DNA from 2 places in the Arthrobacter sp. 01N442 genome. Region 1 is predicted to be linked to the other one. Evidence: riboswitches for the same ligand, from Rfam matches in the RefSeq annotation. Region 1 holds a riboswitch; the other holds the start of a gene.
What was found. A riboswitch is a leader RNA that binds a small molecule or an ion and turns the genes downstream of it on or off. The one in region 1 is predicted to bind cyclic di-AMP.
Positions count from the first base shown of each region.

Region 2: another riboswitch for cyclic di-AMP. It lies ahead of AC1DNC_RS12845 (NlpC/P60 family protein); the one in region 1 lies ahead of AC1DNC_RS15280 (M23 family metallopeptidase).

Region 1 covers NZ_JBFTRD010000007.1:206,014-210,194, forward strand. The annotation lists gene AC1DNC_RS15275 (NlpC/P60 family protein) at 1-753, opposite strand; cyclic di-AMP (ydaO/yuaA leader) riboswitch at 1,017-1,175, opposite strand; gene AC1DNC_RS15280 (M23 family metallopeptidase) at 1,322-2,140, opposite strand; cyclic di-AMP (ydaO/yuaA leader) riboswitch at 2,145-2,386, opposite strand; gene AC1DNC_RS15285 (iron-dependent transcriptional repressor DtxR) at 2,508-3,200, opposite strand; gene serC (phosphoserine transaminase) at 3,550-4,181, shown strand, end outside.
Region 2 covers NZ_JBFTRD010000005.1:330,353-334,533, reverse strand. The annotation lists gene AC1DNC_RS12850 (dihydrofolate reductase family protein) at 189-746, shown strand; gene AC1DNC_RS12845 (NlpC/P60 family protein) at 845-1,603, opposite strand; cyclic di-AMP (ydaO/yuaA leader) riboswitch at 1,608-1,772, opposite strand; gene AC1DNC_RS12840 (hypothetical protein) at 1,996-2,250, shown strand; gene AC1DNC_RS12835 (hypothetical protein) at 2,247-3,104, opposite strand; gene AC1DNC_RS12830 (DNA alkylation repair protein) at 3,161-3,817, opposite strand; gene AC1DNC_RS12825 (hypothetical protein) at 4,162-4,181, shown strand, end outside.

The DNA.
Region 1 (4,181 bases):
CTAGCCGCCGACGCGGATGAAGACCGGGCCGGAGCCGACGTTGACGCTGTACAGCGCGGTGGTGCCGCCGTTCCAGCCGCCGTGGACGGCCATGCCGTTGCCGACGTAGACGGCGATGTGGGCCATGCCCATGCCACCGTTCTGGTAGTAGGCGAGGTCACCCGGCTGAGCCTCTGCGGCACTCACGGTGCGTCCCAGGGACAGGTAACCTGCCGGCCAGCCGTGGTAGTGGATGCCCACTGCGGCCAGCGCGTTGGTGGCCAGCATGGTGCAGTCCTGGGAGACACCGATCTGAGCGTAAGCAGCAGCAGCGATGGAGGCGCCCATGCCGCTGACGGCGGCGGGAGCCTTGGTGGCCAGCGATGCGGTGGCCGCGGTGCCGGTGCCGGTAGCGGCGGTGCCGGCTTCCTGGACGTTGACGACGGGCTGGGCAGCCTCGGCGACCGGGGCAGGTGCGGTCTTTACAGCAGGCTTCTCGTAGGAGATCGCGATGCTGGAGGCCGCGGAGATCGTGGCCGGTGCGTTGGACTGTACCTCCATGGCCGAAGCGGAAGCCGATTCACGCTGAACGTTGGTGTCGGCAGCGTTGGCTGCGATACCGCTGGTCAGGACCAGGCCGGAGGCAGCAGCGATAACCGCGGCCTGGCGACCCATGCCACCGGCGTTGTCGCCGACGGCCTTAGCAATGACAGCCAGCGAGTTGGTCTTGGTGACCTCCGCGCGGTGGCGTGCAATGGTTGCACGAGTAGTCATCTAGTTCTCTCTTTCGTGATCCTTGGGTCCGCGCTGCTTGCAGGCGGGACTGAGGACGCTCCGGCATCTTGGGGGTACGCCGGATCGCCCCGAAACGGGTTTCTTAGCGAAGGGTGTACTGCGAAGACGCGCCAAAAGCGGGAACTGCGTTGTGTGAACCAGTCCGGGCGCCGGCAAGGGCAACGCGGAGCATGGAGTTCAGCGGGCTCAACTGAGCCTCGCCAGCGCGAGAACGCGCAGCATTGTGGCGTGAAGACACGAAAGTAGCCTCTCCCAATGCCTACGAGGTGAGCTGTCGGATTCGGATGGGAGTCACCCGGCCGCGCTGCTTCCTGGGAAGCTTTGCGACTTAACCCCTAGGTCTTCTTGCGAAGACCAAAATTGGTTCCCCCGCCCCTGCCAGACGATGTCATGCGAACGGACCTTGAGCGGTGGCAGAGTTAGGCAATCCACTCAAGAGCGCCAACTTCGGAGAAGTTGGCGTGCTTCATACGGTACAACAGTTGGGACTCAATGTCACATTCAGATCACGGCGTGTCACAGAAATGCGAGCTGTCCCTCGGCTTGGCTAAAGCCAGCCGAGCGGGTCAACAACTTCTCCATTGACCATCACCTCGAAGTGGAGGTGGCAGCCGGTGGAGGCGCCGGTGGTCCCGCTCATCGCCACCACATCACCACGGGAGACCTGCTGGCCCACGTGGACATCGGACGACGACAAGTGGTTATACGTGGTCTCCAGGCCGTTGCCATGGTCGATCACGACCCGGTTGCCGCCCCCATAGGGATGCCAGCCGGAGAAAGTTACGGTGCCGCTCGCAGCGGCATGCACGGGGGTGCCGCACTGGGCTGCGTAATCCTGCCCGCGGTGGAATTCTCCGAGGGCTCCCGTGATGGGACTGACCCGGTAGCCGAACGGCGAGGCAGTGACCATGACGTCCAGGGGAGCCCCGAGGCTGCCCGCGGATGCCGCCCGGGTGATGCTGCCGACGGACTGGGCGCTCAGCAACTGCTTGAGCTTAATGTCCGGGTCACCCTTCGTGGTGACGGCCGTGCGGTTGAAGTTGATTTCGGCAGCCGGAGCTTTGACCTCGGGCTGCGCCGCCGCGGAAACGGATCCCGACCGGGCGGGGTCGGAGGCCATTACCGGGCCGGTGGCAGGGACTGTAACTGTCAGGACCAGACCCGTGGCAGCCAAGGCGATGCCGGCCTTCTGCCCGACGCCGCTGACGGCGGCGAAGTCTGACACCTGACGGAGCGGGCTGCGCCGGCCGCGGCGCTCATCGCGGCGCGCGTCGCGCGGGCGCTCGTCAAGGAAGACGGCGGCCGGGCGCGGCTCCGGAGCGGGACCGGTCGCACGACGGCGGCCCCTGACGGTCTGGGTGGTCAAGAAGGGTTCCTCTCTGGATAGCCTGCGAAGTTAGCTGTCGGATTCGGGTCAGAGAGATCAAAGACCCGGTCCGCCGGTGCAGGCATCCAGGCACAGGGGCATCCAAGAATGCTCCCGATTGAGTTTGCCTGCCGCTAGCGGACTTCACCCCAAGGCTGCCGAATTATGCAGCCGGTTGTGGTTCCCCCGCCTCTGCCAGAAGGTGAATCGCCTACTGATCCGCTGGCAGAGCTCGGCTTCGGATCAGATAACGCTTTAGTATCAGTGCTAGTCATCAACTATAGGGGATTAAGGCAGACGGTGATAATTCCGTGATCTCCCTTGTGGACAACTCCCCGGCTATTTCGGGGCAGGATACGACGCCAGGTTACCCGAGGGTAACGAAGACGTGCGCGGCAACCTCGGGCGGCAGTTCGAGCGCCCCTTCAATGTCCGGCACCCGAACCGAAATGTACTCGCCCACGCGCTCCAGCGACACCCTGGCGCCGGGGCGGATTCCGCCCTCGTCCAGCTGGAGCAACAGCTCCGGCTCAACCTGGATCGGCTCGGCCAAGCGGTTGACGGTGATCCGGGAGTCCGCGCCGTACCCGGCCATCGCCTCCAGCAGGTTTACCACTCCGCCGCGTTCCGGCGTCGGGAGCCCGCCCAGTTCGGCGAGTCCGGGGATCGGGTTCCCGTAGGGGGAAACGGTCGGATGGTCCAGCATTTCGAAGATGCGGCGCTCCACCCGTTCGCTCATGACATGCTCCCAGCGGCACGCTTCCTCGTGGACGTAGGCCCAATCCAGTCCGATCACGTCGGCGAGCAGCCGCTCGGCCAGGCGGTGCTTGCGCATGACTTCGATGGCACGCTTGCGGCCCGTGTCGGTCAGTTCGAGGTGCCGGTCCCCGGAAACAACCACGAGGCCGTCCCGTTCCATCCGCCCGACAGTCTGGGAGACGGTGGGGCCGGAGTGGCGGAGGCGTTCGGCAATTCGGGCGCGGAGGGCGACGATGTTCTCTTCTTCAAGTTCCAGGATGGTCCGAAGATACATCTCAGTGGTATCGATCAGATCCGTCATTCAGCTCAGCTCCTCGAGCGCCGTCCTTGCGTCATTCCCACCGTACAACGTGCGGGAAGCGCCCCGGCGAGATCCGCCGTACGTCACCGCATAGCCTAGCCTATTTTGAATTTGTCCGAATAATCTGCCTGTCTTCGGGCTGACCCGTGCGAGCTGCCGCCCGCACCTTTGGCGGGCTCCCGCAGGGCACCCGCCGGACTCCCCCACCGGCGTCTCAATGACCGGACTGTGACGGCCGCAGTTCCCGCCCGGATGGCGCCGTCGGGCAGAATAAATAGCGGGTCCCGGCCACGCCCGGCAGGGGCCCGTCCGAGCCACGCCACGCACCCAGCCGAAAATTGGAGCCACTGTGAGCGACACCAGCATCACCATCCCTGCGAACCTCCTGCCGAAGGACGGGCGGTTTGGCGCCGGCCCGTCGAAGGTCCGGCCCGAGCAGATGGCGGCCCTGTCCGCGGCGTCGGCGACGCTGCTGGGAACCTCGCACCGCCAGGCACCGGTCAAGAACCTCGTGGGGTCGGTCCGTACCGGCCTGAGTGACTTCTTCCGCGCCCCCGAAGGCTACGAGGTCATCCTCGGCGTCGGCGGTTCCACGGCGTTCTGGGACATCGCCAGCTTCGGCCTGGTGGAGAACAAGGCGCAGCACCTCTCCTTCGGCGAGTTCGGCTCCAAGTTCGCCGCGGCCACCAACAAGGCCCCGTTCCTCGCCGAGTCCTCGATCATCAAGTCCGAGCCGGGCACCCGCCCCGAGGCTCAGGCCGAGGCGGGCGTCGACGTGTACGCCTGGCCGCAGAACGAGACCTCCACCGGTGTCGCCGCACCGGTCCAGCGCGTGGCAGGGGCCGATGCAGGCTCCCTCGTCCTGGTGGACGCCACCTCCGCGGCCGGCGGCCTGGACGTGGACGTCACCGAAGCCGACGTCTACTACTTTGCTCCGCAGAAGAACTTCGCCTCCGACGGCGGCCTGTGGCTGGGGCTGTT
Region 2 (4,181 bases), on a different contig from region 1:
TGCCGATCCAGCGCGAGGACTCTCCCATCATGGCCGATACGGACTCATTCGGCAAGATAATGCCGTAATTGGCTCAAAGAGCTTCCGCCGGAAGCCATAAGACCCTAATCGGCAGAAAATTGCCGAATCGGCCCCACGGTCACGCTACAGCCTCCCGCCAGGGATCCTCGCGGCGTAAGCTCTCGGCCATGCGGAAGATCATCCTGGCAATACAGGTGTCCCTCGACGGCTTCTTCGAGGGCCCCAACGGCGAGATCGACTGGCACATGGTCGACGAGGAACTCCACACCCACTTCAACGAGCAGCTCGCCACCATGGGCGCCTTCCTGGACGGCCGCGTCACCTACGAACTGATGGCCGGATTCTGGCCGACGGCGGATCAGGATCCCTCCAGCACCCCAGCCGAGGCCGAGTTCGCAAAAATTTGGCGGGACATGCCGAAGATCGTCTATTCCAGGACGCTGGAGCGGGCGGGGTGGAACACCACGGTGGCGCGCGACGTCGTCGCCGATGAGGTGCTGGCACTGAAGGCGCAACCCGGGGGAAGCCTGGCGCTCGGCGGGGCGGACCTGGCCGCTACCTTCCGCCGGCTCGGACTCATCGACGAGTACTGGATCTACGTCCACCCGGTGCTGATTGGACGCGGGAACCCGCTATTCAAGGACTCTGACGACAGGACCGCGCTGAGCCTCGCCGGCACCCGTACGTTTGGCAACGGCGTCGTCCTGGTGCGGTATACCGCCTGAGCATCGCCGGCAGGCGAAAAACGTGCGCAAAAGCCGGGGCCGGCTGCCATGAAAAGGCAGCCGGCCCCGGCCCTGGAAAGAGGTTCCTGCGCTTGTTGCTATGCGCCGGCGCGGACGAAGGTCACACCGCCGGTGGCAGTCAGCCAGGAAAGCGGGTGCTTGATGGTCTGGTTGCTGCCGTTCATGCCGCCGCTGATGACCTCGCCGCCACCGGCGTAGATGGCCACGTGGCCGGACTGGACGATCATGTCACCGGGCTGCGGGGTGCCCACAACCTTGCCGTAGTTCATGAACTGCTGGGGACCGAGGTCGCCCACGTGGATGCCGGCCGCACCGAGGGCCTTCTCCACCATGGCGGTGCAGTCCTGGGTGATGCCGATCTGGCTGTAGGCAGCAGAGAGCATCGCGGCGTTGACTCCGCCGGCTGCGGGGGCAGGCGCCACGGCCGACTTCGCCTGCACGGTGATCTGGGGAGCTGCCGGCGCAACGGCCGGGGCGGGTGCGATGGCCGGGGCCGGGGCGGCGACTGCCGGGACTGCAACAGGCTTCGGCTGTGCGACGACCGGTGCCGGCGTGGTCGTCACTGCCGGGCGGGCGAAGCTGATCTGGACCGCGGAATCGGCGGTGACGGGCGCGGAAATCTTGCTGCCGACGTCAACGGACGACGCCGGGGCGGCCTCGTTTTCGGCCGGGGCGACAGCTGCATTGGCGGCCATTCCGCTCGTGAGGACCAGGCCGGAGGCTGCGAAGACTACCGCGGCCTGACGGCCGATGATGCCTGATTTGCCCGAGAATGCTGAGCCCTGTCCGGCGGATGCGTCGGAACGATGGCGCGCAGAAGTAATGCTTGAAGTCATGGTTGTAGCCTCTCCCAATGCCTGCGAGGTGAGCTGTCGGATTCGGATGGGAGGCACCCGGCCGCGGGCCCGTCAATGCGGGCGCTGTGCGGCTTCACCCCAAGACCTGCTAAAAACGCAGATCGAAAGTGGTTTCCCCGTCTCTGCCAGATGGTTGCATTCGGATCCCGGGCCGCGGCAGAGTTAGGCAATCGGCTCGGGAGCGCCCGTATCGGATACAAACAGGCACCTATCCACGGTAACGGCCCATGGCCTGAATGTCACATTCAGATAACGGGGCCGTGTGCTCGCGCGGACAGTCCGCTGTGTCCCCTTGCGGACAAGGCCTAGGGCTCCGGCGGTCGTCCGCCATAGGATGAAGGCACCCAGCGTTCCCCGAGCGGAGGCACGAAATGAACAGCCACTGTGTCGCGATTTGCCAGCTCAGCGATGAGTCGCAGGAGGATTTTGACGTCAACACCGAGTTGCTGATTCTCGAGGAGAAGGAAATCCATGTGGCGACGTGGGACGCCGAACCGCGCGACGGCGGCTTCGATGTCCACGTCCTGAACGACCGTGTGGACACGCTCGGTTTCATGGTGGTGACCGATTGGCAGTTCCTCGACGGCAAGGCATACGCCGTCGTGGAGCGCCGGCCGCAGCGCTAGGGCAACCTGCTGAGCACCTGGTTGACGACGTCGGCGCCCTGCCTGGCGGCGGCATCGGCGTCGAGTGTCTGCGCCGCGTTGCCGTTGACGGTTTGGCGGTAGATCACGTCCACCCCGGATTTGCTGCCCCCCACGTAGATTGCGCCGACCCGCGCGCCGTCGGAGGTGAGCTGCGAGACCGCGAATGACTGCTCTCCGTCGACCTTCGCCGAGAGCCGGACAATATCCATCTGCAGCTTGCCGGGCAGCAGGGAGATTTCCCTCACGGTGTTGCATGAACCATAGGCATCGCGCCGCTGCTGGAATTCGGACCGCCCGGTTGAAGACGCGGGATGGACGGCGCTGAGGGAGCGGTAGGTTCCGGTCATCTTCATCGCGTCCTGGTCCCCGGGCGTGGACGGAATCAGGAGGCCGCTTGCCAGGCTGCCGTTGGCGGCGTTGAACATGAGGTAACTGTCGAAGAGCTCGCACTTGCCCGGCGCAGCGCCGCGTTTCGGGTCGGAGGCGTCGTGGTAATCACCCAGCGCGCCCGACGCCACGGCCCGGGGGTCATCTGCCTGGAGCTGGCCGATGCCATCGAGCTTGACTCCCCGGAGCAGCGCCTGCAGCCGTGCGTCGGTGTAGTCCCGATTCCCATCAGCCGTCGGCTTTCCGGCCGGGCCGCTGGCCGGACCGGGGGTGCCCGTCGTGGGGGTTTCCGTCGTGGGGCTGCCCGTCGTGGCGGCGCCCGTCGTGGGGGCGCCGGTTGTGCCCGGCCCCGAGCCGGGGCCGGCCGAGCACCCGGCCAACAGCGTTCCTGCAACGACGGTCCAACTGAGCTGGCGCGCCCAGCGCCGCGCCTGGAAGGTCTTCACCGCTTCAGCTTGACCCCGCCGCGGTGCCTCCCGCGAGAGCCTTAGTACCCGCTTCGCTAAAGACGCAGCTCAGGGCGGCGTTTCCGCACCTCGGCGACGACATGTGAGACCGCATCCCGGACCAGGCAGGAGTCACCGACGTGGGCCTCCGTCCCGCTCCCGGCACTGGGCGCGAAGCACTTTCTGGCATCGCGCACAAAGCGGTCCCAGTCGCCCGCGCCGGATCGAAGCTCACGGAGCGGCGCCATCAGGGCCGCGCGTCGCAACCAGTCGTCCGGGTCCTGCAGCCAGCGGCCCATCACAGCGTCCGCGCGGGCCCGGCTTTGGGGATCCAGCCCCGCCAGCAGCGGCCCGACGACGTCGATTGCCAACGGGTCGGCCAGCTCACGCAGGCGAGCGGTACGGACGAAGCCCTCGATCCGGGTCAGGTCCGAATTGTCCAACACAGCCACGCGGGATTGCAGTAGGACGACGGCGGCGAGGCGGCGTTCGAAAACCGGGACCGCCCACAACTCCGAGCTCAGCGCCGCGATCTCGTCACGGTCAAGGTCCCGGTAGCGGCGGAGCGCATCCCGGACCGTGCCGCGGACGGCACCGACGGAACAGCCGTAACTCGCCAGGTCCGGTCCATACCGGTCCCGCGCTTCTTCGGCGCGCTGCCATGAGCTCTCACGCTGCAGGCACGCATCGATGAAGTCCCCGGCCTGGCTCATGGATCCATTCTGACCCGGCTAGGGCTGCAGAGCCTAAGCGGGCCCGGACGGCGGGACACCAGCCTGTCGTGCGCCGAGGGGCACAAATCCTCTGGTGCCGTCCAACCCCGCGGCGGAACATGGGCTCAGCACATCTTTCGACGGCAGGGAGTCCAGTCGTGTGTCCAGGTGCTGCAACAACCCGAAATGCCGGTGGGCCTGTTTCACGGTCACGTCGCTGGCTCTTTGCCTGCGCTGCCGCCGCTCTGGCGGTCACCGGCTGCACGCCGGATCCGCCCTCACCACCTGACGGGAACGGATCGGTCCCCGCGAGCGCGCCTGTCCCGGCGTCGACGGCGGAAGGTGTGCTCTCCGATGAGGAACT